Regions from separate parts of the Thalassotalea fusca genome, predicted to be linked through region 1. Evidence: predicted binding sites of a transcription regulator. Region 1 holds the regulator's gene; the other holds the start of a gene.
What was found. Region 1 encodes FNR, which switches genes on or off when oxygen is low (the NO sensors DNR and NnrR bind a similar motif). Its sites were predicted from a motif close to TTGATCTAGATCAA; they were not measured.
Positions count from the first base shown of each region.

Region 2: a site for FNR is predicted at 2,746-2,759, ahead of ACSLUK_RS07850 (GbsR/MarR family transcriptional regulator). Genes of this name have one in related genera too.

Region 1 is NZ_JBQRUN010000018.1:44,751-63,451, forward strand. It holds gene ACSLUK_RS17015 (DUF2937 family protein) at 1-421, opposite strand, end outside; gene ACSLUK_RS17020 (hypothetical protein) at 504-1,076, shown strand; gene ACSLUK_RS17025 (ABCB family ABC transporter ATP-binding protein/permease) at 1,282-3,066, shown strand; gene ACSLUK_RS17030 (DUF1415 domain-containing protein) at 3,070-3,615, shown strand; gene ACSLUK_RS17035 (YciC family protein) at 3,763-4,557, shown strand; gene ACSLUK_RS17040 (glucosaminidase domain-containing protein) at 4,584-5,408, shown strand; gene ACSLUK_RS17045 (NCS2 family permease) at 5,428-6,720, opposite strand; gene ttcA (tRNA 2-thiocytidine(32) synthetase TtcA) at 6,927-7,865, opposite strand; gene uspE (universal stress protein UspE) at 7,986-8,918, opposite strand; gene ACSLUK_RS17060 (fumarate/nitrate reduction transcriptional regulator Fnr) at 9,102-9,821, opposite strand; gene ACSLUK_RS17065 (sulfite exporter TauE/SafE family protein) at 9,857-10,531, opposite strand; gene ccoS (cbb3-type cytochrome oxidase assembly protein CcoS) at 10,528-10,728, opposite strand; gene ACSLUK_RS17075 (heavy metal translocating P-type ATPase) at 10,725-13,109, opposite strand; gene ACSLUK_RS17080 (FixH family protein) at 13,109-13,603, opposite strand; gene ccoP (cytochrome-c oxidase, cbb3-type subunit III) at 13,759-14,742, opposite strand; gene ACSLUK_RS17090 (cbb3-type cytochrome oxidase subunit 3) at 14,735-14,911, opposite strand; gene ccoO (cytochrome-c oxidase, cbb3-type subunit II) at 14,918-15,562, opposite strand; gene ccoN (cytochrome-c oxidase, cbb3-type subunit I) at 15,573-16,997, opposite strand; gene ACSLUK_RS17105 (hypothetical protein) at 17,246-17,683, shown strand; gene ACSLUK_RS17110 (energy transducer TonB) at 17,843-18,701, opposite strand, start outside.
Region 2 is NZ_JBQRUN010000005.1:22,261-26,860, reverse strand. It holds gene ACSLUK_RS07860 (cytochrome d ubiquinol oxidase subunit II) at 1-669, opposite strand, end outside; gene ACSLUK_RS07855 (cytochrome ubiquinol oxidase subunit I) at 672-2,048, opposite strand; gene ACSLUK_RS07850 (GbsR/MarR family transcriptional regulator) at 2,112-2,663, opposite strand; gene ACSLUK_RS07845 (class 1 fructose-bisphosphatase) at 2,997-3,965, opposite strand; gene ACSLUK_RS07840 (zinc-dependent metalloprotease) at 4,186-4,600, shown strand, end outside.

The DNA of each region.
Region 1 (18,701 bases):
CTGTTGTTAAGCTTTCAACATTCAAAGGTATGCTCGGCACATATTGCTGCCAGGTTTGCGATGCAATTTCAGCGTTGAAATATCGGATAAATCCAATGATATTATCGAGGTAGGAATTTTGGCTTAAGGCGTCTAACTGAATTTGGTAACTCGTGATTCTATCAACTAAGTTCAGCATCAGTTGCCCCGTTTGCTGAATCGCAACGTCGCTATTATTACTGAAGTGTTGAATTAGGCGATCCAGATTACCTTCAAATTGCAGATCGGCTATTGCTTGAAAATTTTGCATTTCTACATTTGCTTCGGCTATACGTCCCCGTAGGTGGTGCCCATAACTATACATAAAAGCGGGCAGTTGAATACCGCAAATAAATGCCAGTGTGAATGTAATTTTGTCAATTATTCCAATTAATATCTTCATTATCATTTCTAATTTGTTGTAACATACGTGGGCGGCAGAGAGCTGCATTAATAATAATAAAGGTGAAATGGAGATTTGAACATTGAATATTTACAAAATTGTTATAGGAATTTTTGCGCTTACTTTGGTAAGTTTCTCAGTTAATGCACAAATAGAAAAGCAATACAGAGGCAAGTACGTAACCAAGAAGGGGTGGGCTAAAACATTCGAAACGGCACGTATGGAGTTAGGCGATAGTCCACGCCAACAAGGCCGATATCGTATCGTATTAGTGAAGGAAGATTGGCATGCGCTTTCACTAGAAGAAAAAGCTACTACTCATCGAAGAATCACAATCAGTGGTGTCATTACGGGCACTGTAAGCCTACAAACAGGCAAGGCTTCTCACGTTCTAGTGAATAAGTCTCGTACAGGGGTGATTTATTCCGCCGATGACACATTAATTCCTGAAGCGGGTGACTTTTTTTGTAGTCAAGGTGTCCCATTAACAGGGGTTGAAGAGATTAAAGTGACGGAAGGCAGTGGCGATTTCGCTAATTTAACGGGCGGTAGTATATTTGTTGAAGGTGTCGTCAACATGTGTGTTGGTGATAGCGACTATAGAAAAAATACTTTTACCATAATACCCGGTGCAGGATATCTAGAGTTTAACTAGCATCTCTATTCTAAATAGTTAGTCCTTTCTGAAACAAACTAACTAAGCTATTCAGAAAAGCAATGCCACTATTACTGTGAAGGTGATAGTGGCATTTTGATTTATATCACTTCATTTTGTTAATACATTTGCATTTGTGAAAGAATTCAATAATAAATCAGTGATATAATGCAATCTGATAATAAATGAATTGAGTTGAGGCTACGTGCGCGCAAGTCGATATAATGACAATGAATCAACGTCTTTTAATTGGCGTGTTGTCAAATCTTTGATCCCCTATCTATTTGAATTTAAATCTCGCATTTCATTCGCGATATTGTGTCTGATACTGACAAAACTGGCGAGTGTGTATTTACCTTTTGTGTTGAAAGATATCGTTGACTATCTCGATAAAGAAACACAAAGCTCTCCTCTGGTTGTGCCGATAATGCTGATCGTCACTTATGGCGTTGTTCGCCTTTCAATTGTTTTATTTGCTGAATTACGTGATACCTTGTTCGGCCGAGTTACCGAGAGAGCCATTCGACGAATTGGCTTAAGAGTATTTCAACATCTGCATGCTTTAGATCTCGATTTTCATCTTTCGCGACAAACCGGTGGCTTATCGCGGGATATTGATCGAGGTACGTCTGGTATTAGTTTCTTAATGCGATTCATGGTTTTCAATATAGTCCCCACATTATTAGAAATAGTGATGGTTATTGGTATTTTGTGGTTCAATTACGGTGTATGGTTTGCCGTAACAACGACTGTATCTATTGCCACTTATATTGCATATTCTATTTTTGCTACTGAATGGCGAACTCGCTATGTAAGAGCGGCGAATAAGGCCGATTCATCGTCTAATACCCGTGCAATTGATAGCTTACTTAATTATGAAACAGTCAAATATTTCACAAATGAGTCATACGAAGCCAAAGCTTATGATCAGCAATTGGCGGATTGGGAGAAGGCTAAATCGCAGAACCGATTGTCACTTTTTGCTTTAAATGGGGGGCAAGCGACGATTATCGCCATCTCTATGACTGCGATGCTCGCTATGGCTGCACATCAAGTCACTCAACAGCATATGACGCTGGGCGACTTTGTCCTAATAAATGCATTTATGATGCAACTATTCATGCCGTTAAACTTTCTAGGATTTGTTTATCGAGAAATTAAGGGTTCACTTGCTAATATTGAGCATATGTTCGAGTTGCTTCGTCGGCAACCTAAGGTAATCGACATACCTGATGCGCCAGAACTCGTTGTTTCAAATGGACGAATCGTATTTGACTCTGTCTCGTTTTCCTATCATCAAAAGCGTCCCATCATACAAGACTTTAGTTTAACGGTGGAGCCCGGCCAAAAGGTTGCCATAGTTGGTGAAAGTGGCTCAGGAAAGTCCACTTTGGTTAAGTTACTATTTAGGTTTTATGATTGCGAAAGTGGAGGTATTTTTATTGATGATCAAAATATCAAAGAGGTGAGCCAACATTCGCTACGAAAAGCTATTGGCGTTGTGCCGCAAGATACAGTGCTGTTCAATACTAGCTTATATGACAATATTTCCTATGGTGATCCGAGCGCAAATGACATTAAAATAAACAATGCTGCCAAAATGGCGCATCTAGCTCAATTCATCGAAAACCTTCCTGATAGAGCTCAAACCGTTGTTGGTGAGCGTGGGCTAAAATTATCGGGAGGTGAAAAGCAACGAGTAGCGATTGCTCGTACTATACTTAAACAACCTAAGATACTAGCATTTGATGAGGCCACTTCATCGTTAGATAGTCATTCAGAGCAGGCCATTCTTGAAGCTATCCGCGAAATTTCGGCAGGGCATACTAGTATTGTCGTTGCTCACCGACTGTCTACAATCATAGATGCCGATACAATTGTCGTAATGCATCAAGGAAAAATTTTAGAGCAGGGCAATCATGAATCGCTTATACAACAGCGGGGTCAGTATTATAATATGTGGAAGCTTCAAGCGGATAAGAGTAAGTAGTATATGCAGCAACCTTTAACACCCAAACAACAAACCCAAGCTTGGTTGAAAGATATCATTGTCGATCTTAATTTCTGCCCGTTCGCTAAAAGGGAGCTGGTCAATGACACCATTGAATATTGTGTGTCTACACAGCGTCAAATAAAAAACGCATTAGAAGAGATTGCGCTACAGTGTCATTATTTAACTAATCATCCTGAAATAGAAACAACGCTTATCGTCTATAGTGATGGGTTCAAAAGATTTGAAGCTTACTTAGATTTAGTTGACTATGCTAACGATTTGCTAGCAGAATTATCACTTGAAGGCGTATATCAAATAGCAAGTTTTCATCCTGATTATTGTTTTGAGGGAGAAGCATTTGATGACCCAGCTAATTACACAAATCGCTCACCATTTCCTATGATTCACTTGCTGCGAGAAAAAAGTATCGAGCGTGCATTATCTCAGTATCCTTCACCTGAACTGATACCTGAACGAAATATAGACCTAGCGAGAAAGAAGGGCACTGATTTTTTTGTTGCGTTTTTAGCACGAATAAAATCCTAAGCGCGCGCATTTTTTCAGGTGCTAATAATTGCAACGCCCAGGAAAGAGATCTTGGTTAGTAACATTCTGCAATTTCATTAGGTATAATAGCGCGCAGATTGTATTGAATAAGCTTTGCTTAATTTATTTTATATTGAGGTTTTCACATTGTCAGAAGAAAAGTCAGCTGTTGTGCAAATTGGTGGTAACATTGAATCAGCGTTAAAAGGCGACTACCACATTGATGTTGCTGCTGTTTTAAGAGAAGGGTGGAAACTTACACTTGCTTCCAGATTAGCCATAAATATCGGATTGGTTTTTGTTTTATTATTGGGTATGTTTACGACCTTTTTAGTTGCCTTGAATTTCGGTGGCATCGAAAATGTTCTGCAAGATCAAAAAGCAAGCGCGCTGACAAATATTATTGTGACATTAGTCGTTTATCCTTTTTTAGTGGGCGTAGAGATGATGGGGATTTTTCATGCGGTTGGCATAAAAACTCACCCTCGATTGGTCATGGCATTCCTACGTAGAGGAAGTTGGGTGGCCATTACGGCGCTACTTACGTCAACACTTGTTGCTTTAGGGCTTAACTTACTTGTCGTGCCCGGAATATTTTTAATCGTCGCACTGTCTTTAGTGCTGCCTTTAGTGGTTGAAAAGCGTATGTCACCACTTAAAGCAATTGCATTGAGCGTTCAAACTACGAGATTTCAATGGTTTAAGCTATTTTCTATATATGGCGTATTGTTAGGTGTATTTGTCCTTTTAACTTTACCCATTGTTTTTCTTTCTAGATTAGATATGGCTGTTGTTGGTGTCGCACTATTTATTTTTGGTATGACCTACCTAGCTCCTTGGTTTTATAATGTGAAGGGGATTTTATATCGCGAAATATATGGCATGCAACTTAGCGTTAGTAGTTCTGGAAATGCTGGCGACGACAATTATTTTGCTGCTTAGTTTTCGTTGCATAGGATAGCTTAGTCATGAAAAACCTATTTTACATCCTTCGAATGGCGGTGGTTGCCTTGTGTGCAGTTGCGTTGCTGTGGCCGTTTTATTATCAGGACGATAACCTACCACCTGATCTAACGTCAGCGCACAAACCAACGCCGAGCAAGAAAGCAGTGCCAGAAAAGCCACTACATAACGTTAAATTGCCGAATTTTGCTAAGATTCGCGATATTCCAACTAAAAAACGCACTTTTTTTGAATTTCTTAAACCTGCTGTGGTTGCGGAAAACAATGCGATTAGACAACTTCGACAGCAAATACTTGAAATACAAGAGGTAGCGTCGCTTGACCAAGCGCTATCACAGCCACAAGAGCAACTGTTGGCTGAGTTGGTGAAAAAGTACAAAGTGAATAAACGTTTTTCACAAATGCGGCAAATAGACGAACTGTTAGTACGTGTTGACATTATACCTTCCGCATTAATTTTGGTGCAGGCTGCGAATGAATCTGCTTGGGGTACATCACGGTTTGCCCGAATTGGATTAAATTTCTTTGGTATGTGGTGCTTTAAAAAGGGGTGTGGCATGGTGCCTAATGGTCGTGATACAGGTGCAAAGCATGAAGTTGCTGCATATTCTTCTGTGAAACATGCTGTTCAGCGCTATGTACACAATATCAATACCAATAATGCGTACATGGTATTTCGCTCTATTCGAGCACAACTACGCGAACAGGAATTACCTCTGTCGCCACAAGTATTGGCAACGGGTTTATTACCTTATTCAGAGCGTGGTACAGATTACGTGTTAGAAATTTCAGCTATGATTAGACAGAATCAAAAATATCTGTCTAATTAAAGCTATCTATGTGTTGGCGCTAAGCGAAAAACGCAAATTTAATAATAAACAGTATCGACAGAGCTAATACGCTCTTACTGATTTGATTAAATTCACCGCTGAAAATTCGCACTGCGCTGTAGCTGATAAAGCCAAACGCAATGCCGTGAGCAATTGAGAATGTGAGCGGCATGGTAATACAGATTACAGCAACAGGCACTGCTTCAAGCACATCGTCCCATTTTACATTTACTAAACCAGCAAGCATCAATACCGCCACATAAAATAGAGGTCCTGCTGTCGCATAAGCAGGCACCATCCCTGCAAGCGGTGAAAAAAATAAGCACAATAAGAAGCATATGCCCACGACCACCGCTGTTAACCCAGTTCTTCCACCTGCGCTTACACCCGCTGTACTTTCAACATAGCTTGTGGTGGTCGACGTCCCCAACATGCTTCCTGCAACAGTTGCGGTTGAATCTGCTAATAGCGCTTTTCCTAATCGAGGCAATGTGCCTTTTTCATCGAGTAGATTGCCGCGTTGGGCAACGGCTATCAAAGTGCCCGACGTATCGAATAAATCGACGAAAAGAAACGCAAATATAACACTCAACATACCGACTTCAAGCGCACCCATGATGTCGAGTTGCATAAAGGTCGCTTCCACTGACGGAGGCGCTGAAATAATTCCTTGGTATTCAATGTCACCTAAGATCAAGCCTATGGTTGTGATGACTAAGATCGATATCATCACAGCGCCATTTATGTTGCGTCGTACTAGGCCAACGATGATAAATAGCCCAAGTGCCGCGAGCAATGCAGGTAGGGCGCTAATGTCTCCCATCGTCAGTAGCGTAGCAGGGCTGTCGACGACAATACCTGCATTTTTTAAGGCGATAAACGCCAAGAAAAGACCAATGCCTGCTGCGATGCCAAATCTCAACGATTGAGGGATACTATTTATAATCCATTCTCTGATATTAAGCAGGCTGAGTAAGATAAATACTAGACCTGAAATAAATACACCGCCAAGACCGACTTGCCAGCTATATCCCATTTCTAAGACAACTGTATAGGTGAAAAATGCGTTTAATCCCATGCCTGGGGCCAATGCAATGGGGTAATTGGCAACAAACCCCATAACAAAACAGCCGATTGCTGCGGCAATACACGTAGCAACAAATACAGCACCGTGCTCCATACCGGCATCGCTTAAAATGGCGGGATTTACGAAAATAATGTACGCCATGGTTAAAAACGTTGTAATACCAGCAAGTGCTTCTTGCTTAACGTTGGTATTGTGTTGTTCTAGTTTGAATAGTGTATTTAGCATATTAATCGTCAGTTTTATTTGAGCACGAAGCTAAGCTTTTGTAAGAGAGAATGATTATCACACTAAAGTATTTTGATATACAAATCTACCAATTGGCATGAATTGAAAGACCAGAACTTACATTCTATAAACTGTTGAGATTGTAGCGAGTAGAGGTGGAGCGTGCGTTTGATGTTTCAAACGCACGGAATGAACTTGCATTAACCCTATTTAATTTCGACGATATCCAGTGAGTCAAATGCGGTAACAGGTGTCGCAGGCTTTGATTCCTTAAACGATTCTTGATCAAATGCTAAATCCCCACCAGCAACAATAGCAGAATCTTTGGTGATCGCTTTGAAATCAAATAACTCACTGTCGCAAAGGTGTGAAGGTACTACATTTTGCATTGCAGTGAACATTGATTCGATTCTACCGGGGAAGTCGCGATCCCATGTTTGCAGCAATTGCTTTATGTTTTGTCGTTGCAGATTCGGCTGTGAACCACACAAGTTACAAGGAATAATAGGAAATTGTTTAAGTTTTGCGTATTGCACTAATTCTGGTTCTTTGCAGAATGCCAATGGACGAATAACAATGTGTTCACCATTGTCAGACATGAGCTTCGCAGGCATGGCTTTCATTTTTCCGCCATAGAACATGTTTAACATGAGAGTTTCAATCATGTCGTCACGATGGTGGCCTAACGCTATTTTGGTTGCACCTAGCTCATTTGCGGCTTTGTATAAAATCGCACGACGAAGACGAGAGCATAAACTACAGGTTGTTTTTCCCTCAGGTACTTTCTCTTTTACAATAGCATAGGTGTCTTCTTCGACAATTTTATAGTCGACGCCAAGTTTGTTTAAGTATTCTGGTAGCACATGTTCAGGAAATCCAGGTTGCTTCTGGTCCAGGTTGACGGCTACTAAATCAAAATTTATGGGCGCTAATTCTTTTAAAATCATCAATATCGACAGTAATGCATAGCTGTCTTTACCACCCGATAGACATACCATGATTTTGTCACCATCTTCTATCATGTTGTACTGCGCTATCGCTTTGCCAACGTGACGACGGAGCCTTTTCTCTAATTTAGCCAACTGGACTTTTTCGGTCGGCGTTAATGGTAACTGTTCGGATGTAAGAGTTGATTGAGCGCTCATAGTAATACCTGAATTTATTTCGGCGCGTATTATACGTAACTCTCGTACTAAATGGTATTAAAAGTAAAAAGCTACTAAGGCAAACTGAAAGTGCTTAGTAGCTTGGATGGAAATAACTCGTTATTTTTTCGCCGCTGGTGAAATGTAATTATCAGGTTTTAATGCGAGCAAATCACAGTTAAGCCGATCGATGACGTGTTCTGCTGTATTGCCGATAAGTGCTGCAGATAGTCCAGTTCGACCAACAGTGCCGAGAATGACCAGTTCAGCGTCAAGCTTCTTGGCGACGTTTTCTATGACATCTTCAGGAAGGCCTTCTTCTACATGCGTATTGGCAACATCAAAATCAAATTGCTCAGCAAGTTCTTTCATCGCGGAAATATGGTGGTTTTTCATCGAATCGTTGTATTCATTCGCGTTAAATTCTGGAATTTCTATGGCAATATTGACAGGCGTGCCGGGATAAGAATTGACTAGATGACCATTTGCTTCGATTAGTTTTGCTAAGTTTTGTGTTTCTTCAACTATCTTATTATTTAACTGCTGATGTTCTTCTTCATCACTACCAACATTAACCGCAGCTACGATATTGCCATTCTTTGGCCATTGGTGATCTTTAACCAGTAGTACTGGGCAAGGACATTTACGCAATAAATGCCAATCGGTAGGCGTGAATATGACCGATTTCAACTTATCATGTTGGTGAGTACCTTTGATCAAAATATCGAAGCCATTATAAATGACTTGTTCAAGAATGGGTTCAAAAGGGCGATTATGCCAAACGACCGTGCTTTCTATATTGAGGCCGTCATGTGCAATCTCTTCTATTAACGACGATAACCAAAGTTGGCGATCATTAATAACAGACTTCATCATTGCATCACGTTCATCTGCCGATAACATCGTCGTCATTTCATAGGAAAAATCATAGATACACAGATATGCCGTAATTTTCGCATTAGTACATTTTGCGAGTTCTACTGCTCTTTTCAGTGCCTTTTGATCTTCAGTTGTCGGATCAATAACGACAAGAATATTCTGATATTTCTCCATGACCGTCTCCTAATGACAGCTAAATATGTATTATGGCAATTTGACTAAGCATTTAGTCAACTTGGTATAATTATAGTCATCATGCAAGAATTAATGTCAAGATCATTTGCGCTAGATCAACGATTAGCCAATAAGAAACAAGGTTTTAATAATGAAAGGTTATAGTGAGTGAGAATGTACCGCTTACATAGCGGCACACTCAGCAAGTTTTTCGTGATCGGTAATCGTAATGAGCTTGCCATCAACATTGATCAAGCCATTTTTATGAAAGCGGTTAAGTAATCGGCTGATGGTTTCAACCGTTAGACCAATATAATTACCTATATCTGAACGTGTCATAGATAAGCGAAACTCTGAGGCTGAAAACCCTCGCTCATGATAACGACGGCTAAGCGTAGCTAGAAATGTTGCTAGGCGTTGCTCTGCATTCTTTCTATTGAGCAAAGTGAGCATTTCCTGATCAGAGCGGATTTCATTGCTCATTAAGCGCATTATCTGTTTCTTAAGTTGCGGCATGGCATTTGATAATGAGTCTAATGTATCAAATGGAATTTCACACACCATAGATGTTTCAAGTGCTTTAGCAAAGCTCGGGTGTTTCGCGTTTGCAATAGCATCGAAACCTAGTAAATCACCAGCCAGATGAAATCCTGTAATCTGCTCTTCACCGTGCTCATCGACAGTATAAGTTTTAAAGGTGCCGGAACGAATAGCGTACAATGACCGCATTTGTTCACCATCTTGAAATATTTGTTCACCTTTATGAATCGGTTTTTTCCGATCAATTATTTGGTCAAGGCGGTTTAACTCGTCTTCATTAAGCGAGTAGGGGATACAAAGTTCACTAATACTACAACTTTGGCAATTAATATGTGATTGACCAGAACATGGATGCTTTTGCATAAGATCCCTTATTTGGCTTTAAAACCATGGGTTTTTTAATGAAATATACCCAAGGCAGTATTTAGCGTCATTATTCCATAAATGATGAGTATTGTCGCCATACATTGTCGAAAAATTTTGCTAGATAACAAGGACTTCAAATTAATGATGCCAAATGAAACAGTTAAAAGTGCAGGTATTGTTCCTAAGCCGAAAAAGCACATGATCAATGCACCATTAAATGCACTGCCACTGGCAATTGACCAGGTTAAGGTAGAATAGACCAAGCCGCAGGGTAACCAGCCCCATAAAGCGCCTAGGCCAAGTGATTTCTTAAACGAATCAACGGGGATTAGCTTTTGACTCATAGGCGACAAGTAACGCCACCAACGTTTACCTAAAGCTTCAACTTTAGTTAGGCCCATGTACCACTGGCCAATGTAAAACCCTAGCAATACTAAGAATATACCAGCAATAACTTGTAGCGTGATTATTGGCAAGCCGAGCTGTTTAACCGACAGTGAACCGGTTAATCCAGCAATCGCGCCAATAAAACTATAAGACGAGATTCTGCCCAAGTGATAGCCGAAGCTTAGTGTGAACGACTGTGCGCTATCGGGTGTTTTTTTAACTGAGCTGGTTAACATAGTTGAAATGCCACCACACATGCCAATGCAGTGACCTGAACCTACTAAACCAATAATAAATGCCGACAGCCAATCAATGCTCATTTTTTATCGACTTCTTCCTTGTTATTTTCAACACTGTTAATAGGCTTTTTATTGCTTTCGTCGTCTTCGAATAGAATACTAAGACCTTGCTTTTCAAGGTCATCAAATTGGTCAGATTTCACTGCCCAAAAAAACAAATAGATGCCGATAGCCGTGAGCAATACCGCGATTGGGATTAATATATAAATTATGCTCATTTCTTTAGTAACCTTAATGAGTTGGTAACAACTAAGATTGAACTTAATGACATGCCTATTACTGCCATGTACGGTGTAATATAACCGCTAACAGCAAGTGGCAATACAATGGCATTATAGCCAAATGCCCATAAGTAGTTTTGTACAATTATTTTTTTTGTACGTGTTGCTACGTTTCGTAAGGTATTAATAGCACTCAATTTATTGTTGAGCAAAATAACATCAGCACCACTTTTAGCGACGTCAGTACCACTGCCCATAGCAATCGAAACATGGGCGGCACCAAATACAGGTGTGTCGTTAACACCATCGCCTATCATCGCTACGGTATAATTATCTTGCTCTTTCTTGATAAGCGTCATTTTGTCTTGCGCTGTTTTGTCACTATAAATTGCGTCCATATTCAAGACTGATTGCACTTTTTCACAACCCTTAAAATGATCACCTGATACCATAAGTGTGCGAATATTTTCACGAGATAGCGCACCGATTAATGCAGGTGCGTCTTCGCGTACTTCGTCTGTTAAATACAACGCAGCGCAAACCCTATTGTTAATTACCAAAATACAGTTAGCATCCTGAAACGACTGCATATCATTTTCGGTCAACAACCAAGTTGGTTTACCAATCGCTACATTGTCACCACTGACGGTACCTGTAACCCCTTTTCCAGCTTCAACTTGAACATTGCTGGCCTTATATGCAAAATCACGGTGTTTCGCAAATGCTTTAGCTATGGGGTGTTCTGAATGACTCTCCAATGCAGCTGCATACGCAAGTAATTGCTCCTTTGTGAAGCCTGCGTCGATTATTGTTACATTGGTAATTTCAAAGCTGCCTGAGGTCAACGTACCGGTTTTATCAAAAGCGAAACAGTCTAACTTTGGAATAGTTTCCATCACATGGCCTGATTTGATCATGATGCCATCACGGTTAAGGCGCGTTGTAGCACAGGTAAGGGCAGTAGGAGTTGCTAGCGAGAGGGCACATGGGCATGTTGCAACCAATACAGAAAGTGTTATCCAAAATGCTTCTTCAGGTAAATGTTGCTGCCAATATAGGGCCGTAGCAATAGACGTTAGTAGAATAATAGCGACGAATGATTGTGCAATTTTATCTGATAACCGCGCTAATTTGGGCTTATGTGCCTGCGTTGATTCGCTTAGTCTAATTAGTTGACTAAGAAACGAATGTTGGCTGTCGTGCTTCACCCGAACAATCAGGTTGCCATCACCGTTAATTGTACCGGCAAATACTAGATCACCCATGCCTTTTGTTACGGGTAATTGTTCACCTGAGAGCATTGACTCATTAATTTGGCTTTTTCCGTTAACGATCGAGCCATCAGCGGGGATTAGTTCTCCAGGCTTAATAATCACACTGTCGCCTGCTTTGAGTTTTTTAGCCGGAATAAAAACTTCTTCGTTTGCGTCGACTTTAGTGGCAGTCATAGGCATTAATTTTAGCAGGTTTGCAGAAACTTCAGATGCTCTAGAGCGGGCACGAAACTCCAAAAACTTGCCTATAAGTAATAAGAAAGTGAACATGGAGATTGATTCAAAATAGACTTCGCCTTGGGCCGAAATTGTCGCCCAAGTACTCGCGAAAAAGGCTAACAGTATGGCAATTGATACGGGGACGTCCATCGATAAACGTTTAGCTCTTAATGCTGAATAAGCACCAGCATAAAAGGGGAAGGCGCCGTAAAAAATAATCGGTGTGGTTAACATTAGGCTAGTCCAACGAAGGTAGAGCTCAATGTTTTCCGACATGTAAGTGAACGCCCCAAAATATAGCCCTACCGCAATCATCATTACTTGCATCATCAGAATACCTGAGATGCCAAGGCGCTTTATAAAGGTCTTACTTTGTGCTTTATTTGCTTCTTCTACCGCACTGGCTTTGAACGGCAGTGCTTTGTAGCCAACTTTTTCGATGGCGATTAAGATATCGCTGAGCTGTATTTCATGCTCTAACCAACGCACTGTAGCGCGCTGGGTCGTTGCATTGACGGTAATTGAAACTAACCCAGTAAGCTTGTTCAACTGCATTTCAATTAACCACGCACATGCCGCGCAACTAATACCTTCTACAGTTAGAATAGTTTCTTTATACTCTTCAGTTTGATAGGCAAACTCATCTTGCAGACACGCTTCGTCGAGTAGTTTCTTCTTTTGCAATTCTTCAGGGATTAATTGCTCACCTTTCGGTGCTTTTTCAGTGCGAAATCGATAGTAGTGCGTTAGACCATTTTCTACGATGGTATCGGCGACCATCTGGCAGCCAATACAACACATTGGCTGGTCAATAGATTCAATATTAGAAGTAAGGTGAACACCATTGGGTACGGGTTCACCACAATGAAAACAGGCTGTTGGCATTAGTTTGCTTCAGTAGGATTTGGGATAATATTAATAAATTCTGATTGAGGCAACGTTATCTTGTTTTGAATTTCCCACTGGTTATCAAAAGGGTAAATAGTCACGTGCCAACGGCCAGCAACTTCTTGATCTAACGTGTGACGAAATACACCGTTGCCATCTTGTGTTAAAGACAATTGAAAGTCTTTGTCTGCTAACGTCGGGTGAAAGAATTTCACGTTTAATACTGGAAAGGTTTTCTCGATACCTGTTGGTACGATGGTTAGCGTATTATCGATGTATTTTAACTGAAACTTCATGCCTAGTTTTTGCGCCAATTTCACTTTGGCTAATTTCATATTGATTGCTTTACCTTCCTTGTAATATTCGCCAATCACTAAGCTATCGGGTTCATGGTTCGCGATAATATAGGTCGCAATGCCAGCAACAACGGCAGAGAAGGGCAAAAAGAAAACAAGCCATGCCCAAGGCTCTTTGTACCAAGGAGTATTCATTATGAAAAATTTTTGTCTAAAATTGTGGGCGTATTATATGTTTTTTGCCGTAATTGCACCATTAAAAAAGCAGCAAAATTTAGGCTAGATCAAACAAAAAGCCCTGCTGTGATAACACAGCAGGGCTTTTTAAATACCATCAATTAAATAATCGATTATTTTTGCGAAAGGCTGTAAACGTATGCGCTAATAACGTGTACTTTCTTCTCACCTAAAATGTCTTTCCATGCAGGCATAACACCCGCGCGACCATAGCGAATTGACTCTTCAATGGCACGTGGAGAAGCGCCATACAACCAAGTGTCATCCGAAAGGTTAGGAGCACCTAATGTTAGACCTAGTGCTAAGCTACCTTGGCCTTGATCACCGTGACATGCTGCACACATTGCAAATTTCTCTTTGCCTGCTTCAGCTGAGCCAGTCTCTGATTGGCGACCACTCAAGCTCAATACATACGCAGCAACGTCTTTAACACCTTGATCACCGCCCAGCATTGTTTCCCAGGCGATCATGCCTTGTGCCTTACGGCCATGCATAATGCTGTGCTTGATAGTTTCTGGCTCACCACCATATAGCCAATCTTTATCAGCAAGGTTAGGGAAGCCTGTTGTACCACGAGCATCAGAACCATGACATTGTGCACAGTTTTGCAAAAATAGACGTTGGCCTACTTTACGTGCATTTACTGCTTCTTCGTCGCCAGCAGTTGCTAGGTCTTTGATTTCTCGCTTAGCGAATGCGTCAAAGATAGGGCCATAACGTTTATCTGCAGCAGCAACTTCACGGTCATATTGAACAAGTAAGTCGTTTTCTTTGGCGTGAGCCGCTAACGCTTTTGATTCTTCAATACTTGTGATGCCCTGGTTTGAACTCTTCCAGCCAAATAGGCCTGCCCAGTTGCCTAAACCTGGGTAAAAAAGTAGGTAACCAAAACCCCAAATAATCGTAACTAAGAAGAACGTACTCCACCACTTAGGGAGTGGGTTGTTTAATTCTTCAATTCCGTCGAAGGTGTGACCCATGGATTCACCTTCTTCAACGCCCGCAAAGTTCTTCAAACACCAGCGCAATAATAAGTAACAACCTACTAGTGTTCCTAAAGTAAGAACCGTTATCCAAATACTCCAGAAGCTAGACATTTTTAGTCTCCTGTTTGTTAATTTCTTCCTTGCGATCTTCGTCAAAAATAGAGTTAGCAGCTTCGTCGAAATCTGCTTTACGCTTTTTGCTGTATGACCAAATCACAATAATGATGAATAGTGCCAAAATTAATAAGGCGATTAAGCCTCTAAGCGTTCCGTAATCCATAGTTAATTACTTCAGTGCGTGGCCCAAAGATTGCAAATAAGCAATAATAGCGTCCATTTCGGTTTTACCCTTAACAGCTGCTTTTGCCTTAGCGATATCTTCGGCCGAATAAAGAGGAATAGGATTACCTTGCTCATCTTTATGGCTTCTATTTCTTGTTAAGAAATTAAACGTTTCTAACTTTTTAGCGGTTAACTCGCCGTCTAAAACATTTGTTTCTAACCATTTGAACGAAGGCATGTTTGACTCAGGTACGACTGAACGTGGGTCAATTAAATGTGCACGGTGCCAATCATCGCTGTAACGTCCACCAACACGCGCTAAATCAGGACCTGTACGTTTTGAACCCCATAAAAACGGGTGTTCCCATACATGTTCACCTGCAACTGAGTAGTGACCGTAACGTTCTGTTTCTGCTCGGAAAGGGCGAATCATCTGGCTATGACATACGTTACAGCTTTCGCGAATGTAAATATCGCGGCCTTCTAATTCAAGTGCAGTATATGGACGTAAGTTTTCAACTGGTTGCGTCGTTTCTTTTTGGAAGAACAATGGCGTAATTTCAACTAAACCACCAATGCTGATAGCAATGATAGTAAAAAGGAAAAACATGCCAACACTCTTTTCAACTTTTTCATGTTTATTAATCATGTTGTGCTCCTTATGCCGCTTCAACGCGCTTTAAACTACCGTCTTCAGCTGCGATTGTTTTGAACATGTTGTATGCCATAAGCACCATGCCAGCGACAACTAAACAACCACCTAAGAAACGCATGAAGTAGAATGGGTATGACGCAGTTAAACTCTCAACAAAGCTATACGTCAACGTACCGTCAGTATTTACTGCACGCCACATCAAACCTTGCATTACGCCTGAAATCCACATGGCAACTATGTATAAAACAATACCCGCTGTGTGCATCCAGAAGTGAATGTTTATCAGTTTAATACTATACATACGGCCTTGATTGAATAAATTAGGGATTAAGTGATATACCGCACCAATTGAAACCATAGCAACCCAACCTAACGCACCTGAATGCACGTGACCAATAGTCCAATCAGTGTAGTGAGACAACGCATTCACTGATTTGATTGCCATCATCGGGCCTTCGAAAGTCGACATGCCGTAGAATGACAGAGAAACAATTAAGAAACGAAGAATAGGGTCATGACGTAGCTTATGCCAAGCACCTGATAAAGTCATGATACCGTTAATCATACCACCCCATGAAGGTAGGAATAGTACGATTGACATAACCATACCGACTGATTGTGCCCAGTCAGGTAGCGCTGTGTAGTGTAAGTGGTGCGGACCTGCCCAAATGTATAATGAAACAAGTGCCCAGAAGTGAACAATTGATAAACGATAAGAATAAACCGGGCGTTCAGCCTGTTTAGGTACGAAATAGTACATCATACCTAGGAAACCAGCAGTAAGTAAGAAACCTACGGCATTGTGACCATACCACCATTGCATCATTGCATCTATAGCACCCGAATAAATCGAGTAAGATTTCATCATTGATACTGGGATAACCATACTATTACCAATGTGTAAAACTGCAACCGTAATTATGAAACCACCGAAGAACCAGTTAGCTACATATATGTGTGAAGTTTTACGCTTGATAATTGTGCCGAAAAACACAATTGCATAACTGATCCAAACAACCGCAATCAAGATATCAATCGGCCATTCAAGTTCAGCATATTCTTTACTTGAGGTGTAACCCATAGGCAGAGTGATCGCAGCTAGAACGATTACAGCTTGCCAGCCCCAGAAAGTGAAACTTGCTAAACTGCCACCAAACAATGTTGTTTTACAGGTACGCTGTACAACATAGTAAGATGAAGCAAACAATGCGCTAGTGCCAAAGGCAAAGATAACAGCATTGGTGTGAAGAGGACGAAGACGGGAATAAGTAAACCATGGCGTTTCAAAGTTTAGTGCTGGCCAAATTAGTTGGGCGGCAATAATGACACCAACGAGTGTACCTACAATTCCCCATATTACTGTCATTACAGTAAACTGACGTACAACATCGAAGTTGTAGTCAACTGCTGACGTATTATCTTGAGTCATGTTATGGTTTCCGCAGTTATAATTATTAATCAAATGATGTATTTGTTAAATTAGTACTATTTATAGTCTAAAAAACACACAATTACCTATGTGGTTTTAAATACGCGCGAATAATAGTCATTTGGTGGTAAAAAGTCATTAGCGAATCTGGTAAAATTTGTTTTAAATCAAAAAAAGTTGAGTAACTGCTCAAAAAGACACCATAACTTGTGTTTTATTACGTTAGCAGCTGAAAGTAGACAGGATTAATGTACAAAATATTAACAATTTTAGTTAGTTTTATATCCCTCATGAGTGGCTGCACTCAAGGCTCAGATTTACCAGTGAAACTAGACACGCCACTATGCATTTCTGGCCAATCTACATGCCATATTTCTACCGATTTAGGTGAGTTTGCTATATTGTTTGATCATGCTGAAATTGTAGCTGAAACGTCATTCAATCTTATATTGCGTTCAAATGAATCTATTACTGTTTCTGTATCTGGGTACTTAGAAGGAAAAGATATGTATATGGGCAAGGTTCCGCTAATTTTTGAACAAAATGCTAATGAATATATTGCCCGATTATTGTTAGGTGCTTGTAGCCAGCCTACCATGACGTGGCGAATGTGGTTGACTTTTAAAGATGAAAATAGCGGCAAAGAATTTACACGATTTGTTGATTTTGTGAGTAAACGCCTCTAACCATAAGCGAATTATTTGATTTTGTTTTTTATCTTAACTTATTGATAAATAGCTTTGGTATTGGTTATGCGTTACTTCTCGTGAGGCTGAATCTATTGAGGGATACAGCCTTTCTTCATTTTTTGAGGCGGATATTACTTTCCACAAAATTCCTAACGATTAGGTCTTCGCAAGCTTTTCAACTAGCGTAAATTTAGCGTTGTCTTCGCCAAATACCAGCACACGACAATTCGACCAACCATTGGGGAGCGTCCAAGTATTGTTTTCTTCGATTGTATATAGGTGGCGTTTGTTTTTGCAACGAATATCAAGTTTTGTTAAATGTCCTTCGATATCATTAAGCGAGAATTGATTGCCAACCAAAGTATGAGACCAAAAGTCACTCTTTTGTATATCGCCTTTAATGGATATTGCATTCCCTTGGCTAATCTGTTCCTCAATGCCATTCAATATCTTTTCGTATTCAGGTAGATAACTTTTTGCCAGCGGATTCTTAGCTAATGCATTGTAGGTCTTATACGCACTAGCTAGCTTACTTGCGTTTAGTTCAAGTGCAAATTTGCGCTGTAACAATGAAAGTTTGATTTCATCATCAAGATAATCGCCTTTCAGCGAAATCTGATTTATGTGATGGAGTTCTTTGTGTTTATCTTGCTGCTTTTCTGCCAACATAAGCGCAGCTAATTGATAAAAATTGTGTTCGCTTATATTGGTGTATTTGAGGTTTTCTATCTTGCTAAGATGCTCTTTTGCTATATCAAGTTGGTTGTCTTGCATAGCCTGCATTGCTCGCTGGTAATGTGAACGAAATTTTCTGGAAACACCTTTTTCTCCCTTTCCGTGCATTTTAAAATCCATTTGTACGGTGTTATTGCACTGTTGAACTGGTTTACCATCTTTCATCGCAGGCTCATATTTCCACCGTTTTATGGCTCTCAAACCTTCACGGGTCATATCACTGCTGCCAGATGTTTCATTTACAACCACATTTGATACGCTGCCATCTTTTTCAATGATG
Region 2 (4,600 bases), on a different contig from region 1:
AATAAACACCTGCGGAAAGCCGAGCCATTTTTCCTGAATTTGTTGGTCGATGGTTAAATTGGCGATACACACAGCAACTATACCGACGCCCATTAAGATGTTGGTAATTCGTGCCCAACGCGCTGCGCGAACCTGCAATTCACCTTCAGTTTTCATCACCAGCCAACAAGCGCCAATGTAGCAATAGCCTGCGGTAACGCATACAGCTGATAGCAGTGAAAACATAGTGCTTTCAACACTCGAGGTAAACCCGGTAATAAACTGCCCCAACATATAGCCTTGGCTTAATGTTGCCATCAAAGAGCCTAACTTAAACGCGAGATCCCAGCGTGACTTCTCATGGCTTGGTGCTTTGGTGCGAAAATCGAATGAAACACCACGAATAATCAACCCAGCGAGCATAAATGCAACGGGCAAGTACAGTTGTTGCAAAATAATCGAGTGCGCAACAGGAAAGGCGATAAGCAGCAACCCAACCGCTAACACAAGCCAGGTTTCGTTGGCATCCCAAAATGGACCAATTGAGTAAATCATGCTGTCGCGCTGACTCTGCGAATTTCTAGGCAACAATACACCCACGCCTAAGTCGTAGCCGTCTAAAATTGCATAAACCAGAAAAGATAGACCCATTAAAGAAACGAATACAATTGGTAACCAGTCAGTTGTCATGATTATGCTCCTTTACCGCTAACGTTGAGTGCATCGTGCTGATGTTCAATTGCATCAGAATTTGAATTATCGAGCACTTTTAAATTCTCTTGCTCGAGTTTGACTGCGCGATTTGCCATTACGTATAGCGTGCGAATATAGGCAAATAACAAGAACCCGTAGATAAGCACGTACATCGTTAGTGATAATGCGATGTTTTCAGGCGGTGTTGCGGTAACGGCATCACGCGTACGTAATACGCCAGTGACTAAATAAGGCTGACGACCTATTTCCGTCACATACCAACCTGCGAGTGTCGCAATCCAGCCGGAAAAAGTCATCGCAATTGCGCCTTTAAGCAACCATGTTGGGTATTGCTGACGAAAAGCAAACTTGTAACTGGCAAACCACGAAAACAGCAACATCAGCATGCCTAATCCAACCATCATTCGAAAGCTATAGAACACTGGTGCTACAGGTGGATGTTCGTTTTCAAACTCTTCTAGTCCACGAATTACACCGTCAAATTCATGGGTTAAAATCAAACTAGCTAATTTGGGGATTGCGACCTCAAAGTGGTTAGTGCGCTGCGTTTCGTCGGGAATCGCGAATAATAACATTGGCGCGCCAGACTCTGTGTGCCACGTGCCTTCCATTGCCGCAACTTTAGCAGGCTGATGTTTAAAGGTATTGAGGCCATGAAGATCGCCAACAAATATCTGTAGCGGAATAAGCGCCGCGGCCAGTACAACACCAAAATTGAGCGCCTTTCTCGCTGACGATTTTTTATCACCTCTTAATAGGCGGTATGCAGAAATGCCACTAATAAGGAATGCTGCGGTAAGTCCAGAAGCCAGTAACATGTGGGTTAAACGATAGGGCATAGATGGGTTAAAAATTACATCCCACCAGCTAGTGACGTAGGCTACGCCGTCACGCATTTCAAAGCCTGTTGGCGTTTGCATCCAAGAATCAAGCGCGATGATCCAAAATGCTGACATCGTGGTACCAAAAGCGACTAAAAATGTTGCCAAGGTATGCACGCGGTTTGACACACGCTCCATGCCAAATAGCATGATGGAAAGGAACGAGGCCTCCAAAAAGAATGCAGTCATTACTTCATAACCTAGCAGTGGCCCTGCAATATTGCCGACTGTTTCCATAAATCCAGGCCAATTGGTGCCGAACTGAAACGACATGGTAATGCCACTGACAACACCTATGGCGAAAGTAAGCGCGAAAATCCGCACCCAAAAGCGATAGATGCGAAGCCAGGCATCGTCGCCTGTCTTGTTGAAACGGAGTTTAAAGAATAATAACGCCCAGCCAAGTGCGATAGTAATGGTGGGAAAGAGAATGTGAAAACTGATATTGGCAGCGAATTGAATGCGAGACAGCATAAAACCCGTTTCACTTGCCACAGGGGAAAAATCGATCACGGGAGTACCTCCAAGTGAATCATATTAAGATTTAGAATTCGGTAGTAATTTTTCTTTAACGTCTAAAATTTTACTGATGCCTTCGCCTAGCTTTAACAGTGCTGACAGCTTTTCTGATGACATGTGCTGTAATTCATTTGACCATAGTGTGACCATCTCCATTAGATCATGCATTTCTTGCACACGTTGTTGTGCATAGCGGTCAGTGTCGTTGCTTGGCGTTTGTAGCAAAGCGTCTCTTAATGTTGATAAGGTAGGGTCAATTTCACGTTTTCTGCGTTCAACAACAAGTGTGCGGGCAATCTGCCAGATGTCTTTTGGTGCGGAAAAGTATTCTTTGCGGTCGCCCGGAATGTGCTGGAGCTTAATCAGACTCCAAGATTTTAGCTCTTTCAACCCCATAGATACGTTCGAGCGAGAAATTTGCAAGGCATCGCTAATTTGGTCAGCGTTTAACGGTTCTTCGGTTAGTACAATGAGTGCGTACATTTGCCCTAATGTGCGGTTTAGTCCCCATTTTGAACCCATTTCACCAAAGTGAAGGATCAGCGATTGTGTCATTGGCGTGATAGTCATAGCAGCGATTCTCGATAAGTAATGCTTAAAAATATCTTTCTTTTCTGAATTTTCAGTAATTACTGAAAATTGTAAAACTTAATTGATCTAAGTCAAGAAAAAACGATCAAAAATGTGGAGATAATTTAACTTGGGGTAATTTGTCCCTGTAGAATTTGATGCCCTTCGATTTGTTCGTTCCTCACACTCAGACGTACGGATTATTTATCACAACACACCAATTGGTTTGCACTGAGCGCGAAGCAGTCGAAGTGTAATTATTTGAAAACGCATAAAAAAACCTGCTTACATCGTGCAACGCAAGCAGGTTTCTCGTGATTAGTTGAAATAGAGCTATTTATAGTAGCTCAAACATTTCTCTACTTCGTTCTTAGAACCTAAAATAACCTCAACGCGTTGGTGAATGTCAGTAGGCTCAATGTCCATGATGCGGCCTTCACTAGTCACACTCAAGCCACCTGCTTGCTCAATTAAGAAGCTCATTGGGTTGGCTTCATACATTAAACGTAATTTGTATGGTTTTTTCGGATCTTTAGTGTCAGCAGGGTAGGTAAAAATACCGCCGCGTGTAAGCACACGGTGAACGTCGCCAACCATTGCCGCAATCCAACGCATATTAAAGTTTTTACCACGTGGACCCTCTTTACCAATAAGCAAATCGCTGATGTAGTTTTGCATTGGTTCTTGCCAGAAACGTTGGTTTGACATGTTAATTGCGAATTCTTGTGTATCTTCAGGTACACGGACATTACGCTCAACTAATAAATAGCCGCCATGTGTACGGTCAAGTACATAAAAATGCGTTCCACTGCCAGTAGTCATTACCAGCATTGTTGATGGACCATAAAGCACATAACCAGCACAAACTTGCTTGTGTCCTGCTTGTTTAAATAGCGCAGGATCATCAGCCGCAATGCCTTCTGGCGCTTCATGAATGGAGAAAATGGTACCGATAAGCGAATTAATTTCGATGTTTGAACTACCATCGAGTGGGTCAAAAGATACAATATAACGACCGTCTGGATCACCTGCTACCGATGTGTCTTCTTCTTCTGATGATATCGCCTTAACAAAGCCTGACTCTAATAAAATGTCTTTAATTAACTCATTAGCTACAACATCTAGCTTTTTTTGTACTTCGCCCTGAATGTTTTCATCGAGCGTTGAGCCCATTAAGCCCCCTAAGTGCGCTTGACTGACGCGAAATGAAATCTCTTTGGTTGCCGCTAAAATGGTTTTGATCAACGAAATCAAATCTAAAGGTACGTTATCTTGACGTAATGCAGGTGCGAGTCGTTGCATAGGAGTTCCTAATTTGCTTTATAGACAATGTATATTTTATATTATGTTAGCTTTTTAACTATTCAAGAAAGCTAAAGCGTGTATTTTTACCCGAGTTTATAAAAGTAAATTGAAAGTTTACGTGTAACTTTTCATCTCTGGTTTCGCGCTAATTATAACAATAATATCGACCGTATCGGTAGATTAAATATTAACTAAATTTCAGGATAAGGGACGCTAAATGGTTCGCATACGTCATTGGTATTTGTTTGTTTTGTGCTGTGTATTCTCTGTGACAGCCTCAACAGATTTCAAAGAGTTCATTAAAGATAAATCGCACTATTCAGGCTTTTACTCGTATTATCTCGATGATAAAGAGGGCAAGGTGTACCTTGAGATCAAACAGTTTGAGCACCCCTTTATTTTTCAATCAAGTTTGCCTCATGGCATTGGCTCAAACGACATTGGCTTAGATCGTGGCCAACTTGGCGATACCCGCTTAGTGCAATTCGAGCGAGTCGGCGACAAAGTATTGTTGCGCCAACTCAATACGACTTATCGAGCCAATAGCGATAACCAATTGGAGCAGCAAGCAATGGATGAAGCGTTTGCTAGCTCGATCATTTGGGGTTTTAAAGTCGCGTCTGAAAACTCTG